Regions from separate parts of the Sinobaca sp. H24 genome, predicted to be linked through region 1. Evidence: riboswitches for the same ligand, from Rfam matches in the RefSeq annotation. Region 1 holds a riboswitch; the other holds the start of a gene.
The links. Region 1 has a riboswitch for lysine ahead of MMY81_RS34030 (Na+/H+ antiporter NhaC family protein). Riboswitches for the same ligand answer to the same signal wherever they lie in the genome.

Region 1 (5,724 bases):
CGGAGGCCTCTCCGGCAGAAGAGCAGAAAGAGTCAGCTGAGCGTATGGGAGGCCCGGGCTCTCCGGCCAGAAACATGGAAGGACGCACACCGGTTCAAACGTCCAGTGATTCACCCTCAGAAAAAAAGGATAATCTTCCTGCTGACACAAAAGACAACGCTCCGGCTTCTACGTCATCTGTTCCAGCAACAGCCACGAGCAGCCTTTCAACAAACACACCGAACAATCCGCCCTCTTCCACTTCCATTTTAATTGATGAGGAAGTAGTGAAGAAAATTGCCGCTGTCGCATTGATGCGTGTAGACGGCATTGTAGGAATGAGCGGCGGTGTTGTGGAAGGTATTACAGATCGTCTCGGCAGCGGAAACCTGACAAAGGGCGTCAGCGCAGAGGTAGGAAAAACCCAGGCTGCTCTTGATGTAAATATTATTGTAGAATACGATAAAAGCATTCCAGCTATTTTTGAAGAAGTACAGACTCATGTCGCTCATGACATTGAACGAATGACCGGCTTGGAAATTGTAGAAATTAATTTGACGGTCGATGATATCGACAAAGCCGGGGATGAGAAACTAGCTCCTCCGGAAGAAGAACCTAAAGATCCAGCTCCGCCTCGTGTTCAATAATTATCTTAAAGCTGCCGGCAACCGGCAGCTTTTTCTTTTCGCTTTCCATGCGGTTTCATTTTTCATTCGATGCCCGGGTAAATATGATAAAATAAAAAAGCATACACGACAACAGAGACCTTTTATACAGAAAAATAGAAAGAATGGAGAGAAGCTATATGAAAACAATTGCAATTGACATGGATGGCACCCTTCTCCACGAAGAAGGCTATATAACAAAGGAAAATGCCACGGCTCTGGAAAAGCTTCAGGAAAACGGAGATAAAGTCGTAATTGCTACAGGAAGAGGCATGCCTGATGTTCAGCGTCTTTTACAAGAAGTAAACGTAAAGCCTGATGGTATCATTTCCTTAAATGGCGCCATCATTTCCTGGGGAGAGGAAATAATCCGGGAAGTACACATGATCCGCGAGGATGCTGTCGCTTTAATGCACTGGCTCGATGAGCAGCAGATTTACTATCATGCCTATACGAACAAAGGCATTTATACTCCCCCGCAGTCGAGTGACTATTTCCGCAGTGACCTTGATGCCTTCACAGCCACCCTCGATAACGGCAATGAGGTAAATGAACGCATTTGGAACGTTGCAGAGGGCCACCGCCGGAAATCCAAAATGAAAGACCTTCCCGCCCCTGAATTTATTGAAGAAAACCAGATTACCGTTTATAAATTTCTTATTTTGTCTATGCTTGGAGAGAAGCTGCAGGGATGCCGAAACAGCTGGGAAGACCAGGAAAGTATCCATATTACCTCTTCCGGTCGTGATAACCTGGAAATTATGCATCCAAACACCCAAAAAGGAATTGGCCTAATGCATTTAACCGAGCATGCCGGGCTTTCTATGGATAAAACCTATGCGATAGGAGATAACTTTAACGACCTGCCTATGTTTGAAAAAGCAGCTACGAGCATTGCGATGGGAAACGCCGAACCGGAAGTAAAAAAAGCAGCAACGTTTGAAACAACGCATCATAATGAAAGCGGCGTAGCGCATGCTATTGAAACGTTTGTACTGAACACTCCAGCAGGCAGCAGCTTATCCTGATAAAAGGTTTGCTTTCCTCATGAAGCCATTGTTATAATTATTTTTGAATAAATTATGTGAATGAAGCGGTATGGAAAACACACAGAATGACTGAACATCCAATTTTATAGAAAAGCCTCATCGCTCGATGAGGTAGAGGCGCGGACGAAAAGAAGTATGTACAGATAGGGTGACACCGATAACCTGTACAAAAAGGGTTCTCCGCCGAAATGCCCGGACAGGTCATCTTCCGGGCATTGGGCCTGTATTAAATAAATACAGGACTGCCGCAGAATCAACTGCGGAGAGCTACCTGTTTTCACCGGATCCGAGGTGTCCGCTGCATGGTGACAGTCTGTCTCCATGCAGTTTTTTTATTGCCTGCGGCCATTTATAAATCAGGATACAGGCTTTGGTGAATTGCGCTGTCATACGTATGCTTCATGATGAACTGGAGGAATAATAATGGAAGAATTATCTGCTCTGTCGCTTCTGCCGCCTCTTCTGGCTCTTGCGATGATTATTGTTACAAAGAAGGTTCTGCCTTCTCTGGGTTTAGGTATTTTAATCGGTGCCCTGCTCATCAACGACTGGTCTTTGCTTGCTTCCCTCTCATACATATGGTCTATTTTTGCCGGTTTTTTCTACACGGATGGCGCCATTAATACGTGGGAGCTTTATATTATTTTCTTTCTGCTTATTCTCGGTGTCATGGCTGCCTTAATCAGTCTTTCCGGGGGCAGCAGAGCTTTTGGAGAATGGGCCCTGCGCCGTGTCAAAACAAGAACCGGTGCCCAGCTGGTTACCTTTTTATTCGGTATCTTAATATTTATTGATGATTATTTTAACAGCCTTACTGTAGGTCAGGTAAGCCGTCCTTTAACCGACCGTCACGGGATCTCCCGGGCAAAACTTGCCTATATTGTTGATTCTGTCGCCGCTCCTGTCTGCGTTATTGTGCCGCTTTCCAGCTGGGGCGCTTATATTATTACGATTATTGCCGGAATCCTTGAATCCTATCAGGTAAATCAATACAGCGGTCTGCAGGCATTTTTGTACATGATTCCAATGAACTTCTATGCGATTACGGCCCTTCTGCTCGTTCTTCTGATGATTGTCTGGAAGACTGATATCGGACCAATGAAAAAACACGAGCGCCTCGCACTTGAGGAAGGCGTGCTGTTTGACAGCTCCAAGCTTGGCATACCGGGCGAAACAGGCGGACAGCTTGATGAATTAACCGGCCGCGTCCGCGACCTTGTTCTTCCTATCGTTATTCTTGTAGCCGCAACGATCGTCTTTATGATCATCACTGGTGCTCAAAATGCAGAAACGGTTACGTACTGAGCGTGTTTGCTGAAACAGATGTGTCCGCATCTCTTGTGTACGGCGGTCTGATTGGATTAGCCGCGGCTCTTATTCTTACCCTCACTAAAAAGCCAAAGTCTTCTATGGTCGGCAAAGCAGGAGCAGCGGGTATTAAAGCAATGATGCCGGCTATTTATATTTTAATTCTTGCCTGGATCATTGTAGCTGTTATCGATGAGCTGCAGACCGGAGCATACCTGGCTGCATTAATTGACGGCAGCATTCCGCTGTTCCTACTGCCTCTGCTGCTGTTTATTGTAGCCGGCTTTATGGCTTTCTCGACCGGGACATCCTGGGGAACATTTTCGCTTCTTCTTCCGATTGCCGGAGAAATTGCAGCTACGCTTGATATTACAATGATGCTGCCTTTCTTAGCCTCTGTGCTGGCCGGTTCTATTTTTGGAGATCACTGTTCACCTATTTCCGATACGACAATTCTTTCGTCTACCGGAGCAGGAAGCCATCATATCGATCACGTAGTGACACAGCTTCCTTACGCCCTGATTGCAGCCGGAGCCTCTTCTATAGGCTACCTTGTTCTTGGAGTATCCGGAAGCATGTGGCTTGGGCTGTTAACCGCTGTGATCCTTCTGGTAGCAGTCGTCTATATCATGAAAATAATTCTGTCCAAATCAACGACAGCTTCAGCATAATAAAAAGCCGGAACCTGTTTAAAACAGATTCCGGCTTTTGCTGTTTTTCTTGTTCACGAACATAGAGTATTTTTGTTACGCGAACCAGTTAAGGGCTGCCGGCTTTTTATTACGGAAAATATGTTTCACTTCTGTATACTCCTCAAAGCCGATATGACCGAGCTCCCGGCCAAACCCGGACTGCTTGTACCCGCCCCAGGGAGCCTGGGCAAAGTATGGATGAAAGTCGTTAATCCAGACCGTACCCATACGAAGCTGTGCTGCTACACTTTCCGCTTTGGCGATATCATTTGTAAATACAGCACCCGCCAGACCGTAAATGGTGTCGTTAGCGAGCGTTACGGCTTCCTCTTCTGTTTGGAACGTCTCAATAGTAAGAACCGGACCGAATACTTCCTCCTGCACAATTCTCATATCCGCCTTACACTCTGTAAAGATAGTCGGCAGATAGAACGAACCATTCTGCAGTTCTTTCTCCTGAGGACGGGAACCACCGAGAACAAGCTTTGCTCCTTCTTCCTGCCCTATTTCTACATACTTCTCCACCTTGGCGCGATGCTCATTGGATATAAGCGGTCCGGACTGGGTGCTTTCGTCAAAACCATTGCCCAGCTTAATATTTTTAGAGCGTTTCACAAGCTCCTCTACAAATTCGTCGTGAATGCTTTCTTCTATAATAAGACGTGAACCGGCAGAACACACCTGGCCGCCGTGGAAAAATACAGCGTTCATCGCCTGATCAACTGCTGTATCAAAGTCTGCGTCAGCAAAAATAATATTCGGGTTTTTTCCGCCAAGCTCAAGCGCAATTTTCTTTACGTTTACGCTTGCTGCCTGCATGATTTTCTTTCCTGTGTCGATACCTCCGGTAAAAGAAATCAGGTCTACATCAACATTTTCGGAAAGCTCAGCTCCAACCGATGCCCCGGATCCTAATACAAGATTGGCAACTCCTTTTGGAAATCCGGCTTCTTCCATTAACTCAAATACCTTTACGGTCGTAAGCGGTGTAATTTCACTTGGCTTTACTACAATTGTATTTCCTGCTGCCAGCGCCGGGGCAATTTTCCAGGCTGCCTGAAGCAGTGGATAGTTCCAAGGAGTAATTTGTCCACATACACCGACCGGCTCTCTAACTACACGGCTTTCAGAATCCGGAAGAGGCGAGGCGATCACTTCTCCCCCATTTTTGTCGGCAAGCCCTGCAAAATACTGGAATACGCCCGCAATATCATCCATATCTGCGCGGCTTTCCACCATTGTTTTTCCGGTATCAAGTGTTTCCAACTCTGCCATCTCTTCATTATCACGTCTAATAAAGTCAGCTATCTTTTGTACTAGATCTCCTCTAATAGCTGCCGGCGTACCGGCCCATTCACCGTTATCGAAGGCTTCGCGTGCCGCCTGAATTGCAGCCCGGGAATCTTCCCTGTCTCCTTCTGCAGCCGTTGCAATGGTCTCTTGGTTGAACGGATTTAAAATACTGCGGGTATTTCCTGATTTGGCTTCTACCCACTCTCCGTTAATAAACATTCTCTTATCAGACAAGTAAAACGCCCCCTTCTATTTCTTTCATTTGTTTCCTTCAAAAAAATACGTTATCAACTCTATAGCAGAAACGATGGATGTATACGGGCTGAGGTACAAGATCAGCTTAACATTATTTGAAAGATGCTGGAGCCGAAAAAAGAGACAGAGTGGCTTGATTTCCTGCCACTCTGTCTCTTTTTTTTGTACTTTATTTTACAATCATTACCGGACACTGGACCCGCTTCGCCACTTTGTGGCTGACGCTTCCGAGTACCATCGTCTGGACCTGATTTAAACCGCGGCTTCCAATAATGACGCACTGGTAAGAGCCTTCGTTGGCAAACTTCACAATGGCCGGGCCCGGATCGCCGTGCTTAATATGAATATCATAGGAAATATTTTTTTCCTTCAGCTTGGTTTCAATAGGAGCAAGCTTTGCTTTTCTTTTGCTGTTAATAACGTTGGAATCACCGTATTTCAGCACATCTGATTTTGATTTGTCTCCATCTACTGCGAAAATGA
Region 2 (5,724 bases), on a different contig from region 1:
TCTATAAGGTGGTGTACAAATAATGAACGAAGAAAAAGAACAATACCAGGCGAATACGGAGCATCCTGCCTCGTCTTCCAAACAATGGATTGACTACAGAGGACGAATTGTATGTACAGTATTGGCACTGCTTCTAGGAGTTATTTTCTTATTGTGGGGATTTGGCGAAGCACTTGTTGTAGCCATCTTTTTAGCAGCCGGTTATCTAATCGGCAGACAGCTTGACGGTCATAAAGATTTTCAGATCGCTACCCGGAAAACAATGGAGTTTTTAACCGCACGCAGATAAGCATAAACAGCCAAACGAAAGTCACTATTATTATTTAGGAGGCAATTATTATGGAGAACGGACCGAACGGACCAAACAGTGAAAACAGAAAAAGAAGCGATAAACCGCAAAGAAGAAGCAGTAAACCGGAAGCGACTCCGGCAGAGGAACAAAAAGAGTCAGCAGATCGTATGGGCGGGCCTGGATCCCCGGCTAGAAACATGGAAGGCCGCACTCCGGTTAAAACGTCGGGCGATTCCTCTTCCGAAAAAAAGGAAAACCTTCCTGCTGAAACAAAAGAGACCAGCCCATCTTCTTCATCATCTGTACCTGCAGCGACGACGACAAGCAGCATTTCCACCACCACGCCGAGCAGCCCGCCCTCTTCCACTTCTATTTTAATTGATGAAGAAGTAGTGAAGAAAATTGCGGCTGTTGCATTGATGCGTGTCGATGGTATTGTAGGAATGAGCGGCGGTATTGTAGAAGGTATCACGGATCGGCTTGGCAGCGGTAACCTGACAAAAGGTGTCAGCGCTGAAGTAGGAAAAACTCAGGCTGCCCTCGATGTAAATATTATTGTAGAATATGATAAAAGCATTCCAGCTATTTTTGAGGAAGTACAAACGCATGTTGCTCACGATATCGAGCGGATGACAGGCCTTGAAATCGTTGAAATTAATTTAACAGTAGACGACATTGATAAAGCCGGAGATGAAAAGCTGTCTCCTCCGGAAGAAGAACCAAAAAATACTGCACCACCGCGTGTTCAATAAATCTTGTAAAGCTGCCGGACCCCCGGCAGCTTTTTTTGGCTTTCCGGCGGCTTCATTTCTCATTCGATAACCCGGTAACTATGATAAAATAAGAAGGCAAACGTACGAATAGAGATTTTTCATATAGAACAAATAGAAAGAATGGAGAGAAGCTACATGAAAACAATTGCAATTGATATGGACGGCACTCTTCTACACGAAGACGGCTATGTGACGAAAGAAAACGCGTCTGCTTTAAAAAAGCTTCAGGAAAAAGGAGATAAAGTCGTTATCGCTACGGGAAGAGGTATGCCGGATGTGCAGCGGCTTCTTAACGAAGTAAACGTCAAAAACCGGACGGCATTATTTCTTTAAACGGCGCTATCGTTTCCTGGGGAGAGGATATTATCCGGGACGTTCATATGATCCGCGAAGATGCTGTCGCCTTAATGCATTGGCTTGATGAACAGCAGATTATTATCATGCCTATACGAATAAAGGAATTTATACGCCTCCGCAGTCCAGCGACTACTTCCGCAGTGACCTCGATGCTTTCACCTCCGGCCTCGACAACGGCGATGAAGTCAATGAGAAAATTTGGAAGGTGGCAGAGGGCCACCGTCGGAAATCAAAAATGAAAGAGCTTCCCGAGCCCGAATTTATTGAAGAAAATCAGATTACCGTTTATAAATTTCTTATTTTGTCCATGCTCGGAGACAAACTGCAGAACTGCCGCAGCAACTGGGAAGACGCGGAGAGCATCCACATTACCTCCTCAGGCCGGGATAACCTGGAAATCATGCATCCAAGCACGCAAAAAGGCATTGGACTAATGCATTTAACCGAACACGCCGGCCTTTCTATGGATAAGACCTTTGCAATTGGAGACAATTTTAACGATCTTCCTATGTTTGAAAAAGCAGCTACAAGCATTGCAATGGGAAATGCGGAACCGGAAGTGAAAAAAGCCGCTACATTTGAGACAACTCATCACAACGAAAGTGGTGTAGCGCACGCTATTGAAACATTTGTACTAAATGCTCCAGCCGGCAGCAGCCTGACGTAATAAAAGGTTTGCTTCCCTGCGGCCCCATTGTTATAATGATTTTTGAATAAATCATGAAATGAAGCAGTATGTAAGATAAACAAATGGACTGAAAACCCAATTTCATAGAGAAGCCTCATCGCTGGATGAGGTAGAGGCGCGGATGAAAAGGAGTATGTGCAGATAGGGTGACACCGATAACCTGAACAAAAAGGTTTCTCCGCCGAAATGCCCGGACAGGTCATCTTCCGGACGTTGGGCCTGTATTGAATAAATACAGGACTGCCGCAGCCATATCCTGCGGAGTGCTACCTGTTTTCACCGGATCCGAGGTGTCCGCTGCATGGTGACAGTCTGTCTCCGTGCAGTTTTTTTATTTCCTGCGGCCGGCCTTTTCTTTTTAAAAAATCAGGATACAGGCTTTTTGATATGTGCTGGCATACGTACGCTTCATGACGAATTGGAGGAATCATAATGGAAGAATTATCTGCGTTGTCGCTCTTGCCGCCACTTTTGGCTCTGGCGATGATTATTATTACACGAAAGGTTCTGCCATCCCTTGGGCTGGGTATTTTAATCGGTGCTCTCCTTATTAACGATTGGTCCGTGCTGGCTTCGATCTCATACATATGGTCCATTTTCACCGGTTTTTTCTACACGGATGGGGCCATTAACACGTGGGAGCTCTATATCATCTTCTTTCTGCTTATTCTCGGTGTGATGGCGGCCTTAATCAGCCTTTCCGGCGGGAGCAGAGCTTTTGGGGAATGGGCGCTGCGCCGGGTCAAAACAAGAACCGGTGCGCAGCTGGTAACCTTTTTGTTCGGTATTTTAATATTTATAGACGATTATTTCAACAGCTTGACGGTCGGCCAGGTAAGCCGTCCTTTAACAGATCGACATGGTATTTCCAGAGCAAAGCTCGCCTATATCGTCGACTCTGTTGCAGCGCCTGTTTGTGTCATTGTACCGCTTTCCAGCTGGGGTGCTTACATTATCACGATTATTGCCGGCATCCTTGAGTCCTACCAGGTAAATCAATACAGCGGCCTGCAGGCATTTTTGTATATGATTCCGATGAACTTCTATGCAATAACAGCTCTTCTGCTCGTTCTTCTGATGATTGTATGGAAAACAGATATTGGCCCGATGAAAAAACACGAGCGCCGCGCGCTTGAGGACGGTATTCTTTTTGACAGTTCCAAGCTTGGTGTACCGGGCGAAACGGGCGATCAGCTTGATGAGTTGACCGGCCGTGTTCGTGATCTTGTGCTTCCTATCGTTATTCTTGTCGCTGCAACGATCGTATTTATGGTCATCACTGGTGCCCAAAATGCGGAAACTGTAACGGTGTTAAGCGTTTTTGCCGAAACAGATGTGTCCGCTTCTCTCGTCTACGGCGGACTTATTGGATTAGCCGTCGCTTTTATCCTTACCCTCACTAAAAAGCCTAAGTCTTCTATGGTAGGTAAAGCAGGAGCTGCGGGTATTAAAGCAATGATGCCGGCTATTTATATTCTGATTCTCGCCTGGATCATTGTAGCCGTGATAGACGAGCTGCAGACAGGAGCATATCTTGCTGAATTAATCGATGGCAGTATTCCGTTATTTCTTCTGCCCCTGCTGCTGTTTATTGTTGCCGGCTTTATGGCGTTTTCAACCGGCACGTCCTGGGGAACATTTTCGCTCCTTCTTCCGATTGCCGGAGAAATTGCAGCAACGCTCGATATTACGATGATGCTGCCTTTCTTAGCCTCTGTTCTGGCCGGTTTCTATTTTCGGGGATCACTGTTCCCCTATTTCCGATACGACGATTCTCTCGTCCACGGGAGCCGGAAGCCACCATATTGATCATGTCGTGACACAGCTCCCATATGCCCTCATTGCAGCCGGAGCATCTTCTGCCGGGTATATTGTTCTTGGCCTGTCCGGAAGCATGTGGCTCGGCCTGGTAACGGCTGTCGTGCTGCTTGTAGCTGCTGTCTATCTTATAAAAGTGTTTTTATCCAAATCAGCTCCAGCTTCCGCCTCATAAAAATATAAATACCTAAAAAACCTGCGGATCTGACATCCGCAGGTTTTTTGATTATATTCTATTGGATAGAGCTTGGTACCTGGTTAAAGCAGCGCTTGTAGATCCACTGATAGTCACGCTCTTTAAGATCTCTTGGATTTCCTTCTGTCTGAGGGTCTTTCATGGCTTCTTTAGAAAGACGATCGATCATGTCAGAAGATACGCCCTGTTCTTCGAGATTAGGGATATCCAGATCTTCAGCAAGATCATACATCCACTTCACAGAAGCTTTTGCAGCTTCTTCGGTTGTCATATCTGCTGTATTGATGCCAAAAGCCTGTGCCATACGGGCAAAGCGCTCAGGAGCACCTTTCCAGTTATATTCCATAACAGGTCCCATCATCGTTGCTACACACTGACCGTGCGCAACAGGGATAATACCGCCAAGCGTCTGGCTCATTGCGTGGGCTGCACCCGCGGACTCGCTTCCGTAGGAAAGACCGGCAAGCATAGCAGCCTGCGCCATTCCATAACGGGCTTCCAGATCGGCACCGTCTGCATAGGCACGACGAATGTATTTAGATGCATACTCCATTGCCATTAGGGCTACAGCATCTGTAACAGGCTGAGCAAACTTCATCGTGTAGCACTCTACCGCGTGGGCAATTGCATCGATACCTGTCATTGCTGTTACGTGAGGCGGCATGGACACATGAAGCTGCGGGTCAAGAATCGTAAGGTGAGCCGCGATTAACGGACCGCCTGTATTAAATTTAAATTCGCGCTCTTCGTCCGTGATAACGGCCCACTGCGTTACTTCAGAACCGGTTCCAGCTGTTGTAGGAATCGTTGTAAGCGGCGGGATGCGGTTTTCGAGCGGTTTTTTGCCGTCTGCTGCTTCGTAGTCCAGTACCGAACCTTCATGAACAGCTTCTACACCAATAGCTTTCGCTGTATCCATAGAGCTTCCGCCTCCGACTGCTACAAGACCGTTGCATCCTTCTTCTTTAAAGACTTTTGATCCTTCTGCAATTAAACGTACCGGTGGGTTAGGCTCGACTTTATCGAAAAGCACAACCTCCACGCCTGCTTTTTTTAAATGTTCAATAACTGGATCTACGACGCCGGCTTTATAGATGCCAGGATCTGTAGCAAGAAGAACTTTTGTTGCGCCAAGCGCTTTTACTTCTTCCCCAATGTGCTTAATGGAACCAATTCCGTGTTTGATTGCTGTTGGCAGTTCAAACGTATGATAACTTAACATAGATTCTACTTTCATATTCAAACTCATATACAATTCCTCCTATAGGACCGTTGTTTTTTATATTTGATGTATTGTAAAGTCTCAGGTCTATGCCTGGTGTCCCAGGCACAGGACCTATTACTAAGCGAACCAGTTAATGGCTGCAGGCTTCTTGTTTCGGAAAATGTGCTTCACTTCTGTGTATTCTTCCAGGCCGATATGGCCAAGCTCACGGCCGAAACCGGACTGCTTGTATCCGCCCCACGGTGCCTGCGCAAAGTATGGATGGAAATCATTAATCCAGACAGTACCCATGCGGAGTTTTGCTGCTACACTTTCCGCTTTCGCGATGTCATTAGTAAAGACGGCGCCGGCCAGGCCGTAAATCGTATCGTTGGC

Region 2: linked by a shared signal. The riboswitch ahead of MMY81_RS00525 (Na+/H+ antiporter NhaC family protein) and the one ahead of MMY81_RS34030 (Na+/H+ antiporter NhaC family protein) in region 1 are both predicted to bind lysine.

What each region holds. Positions count from the first base shown of each region.
Region 1 is NZ_JALBWT010000008.1:14,491-20,214, reverse strand. Features, by position in the region: gene MMY81_RS12330 (Asp23/Gls24 family envelope stress response protein) at 1-626, shown strand, start outside; gene MMY81_RS12325 (HAD family hydrolase) at 785-1,672, shown strand; lysine riboswitch at 1,798-1,971, shown strand; gene MMY81_RS34030 (Na+/H+ antiporter NhaC family protein) at 2,117-2,998, shown strand; gene MMY81_RS34025 (Na+/H+ antiporter NhaC family protein) at 3,001-3,672, shown strand; gene betB (betaine-aldehyde dehydrogenase) at 3,748-5,205, opposite strand; gene MMY81_RS12310 (universal stress protein) at 5,411-5,724, opposite strand, start outside.
Region 2 is NZ_JALBWT010000001.1:81,042-86,765, forward strand. Features, by position in the region: gene MMY81_RS00505 (DUF2273 domain-containing protein) at 23-289, shown strand; gene MMY81_RS00510 (Asp23/Gls24 family envelope stress response protein) at 340-1,044, shown strand; gene MMY81_RS00515 (HAD-IIB family hydrolase) at 1,201-1,398, shown strand; gene MMY81_RS00520 (HAD hydrolase family protein) at 1,526-2,089, shown strand; lysine riboswitch at 2,213-2,387, shown strand; gene MMY81_RS00525 (Na+/H+ antiporter NhaC family protein) at 2,543-3,919, shown strand; gene MMY81_RS33655 (Na+/H+ antiporter NhaC family protein) at 3,882-4,103, shown strand; gene gbsB (choline dehydrogenase) at 4,162-5,373, opposite strand; gene betB (betaine-aldehyde dehydrogenase) at 5,467-5,724, opposite strand, start outside.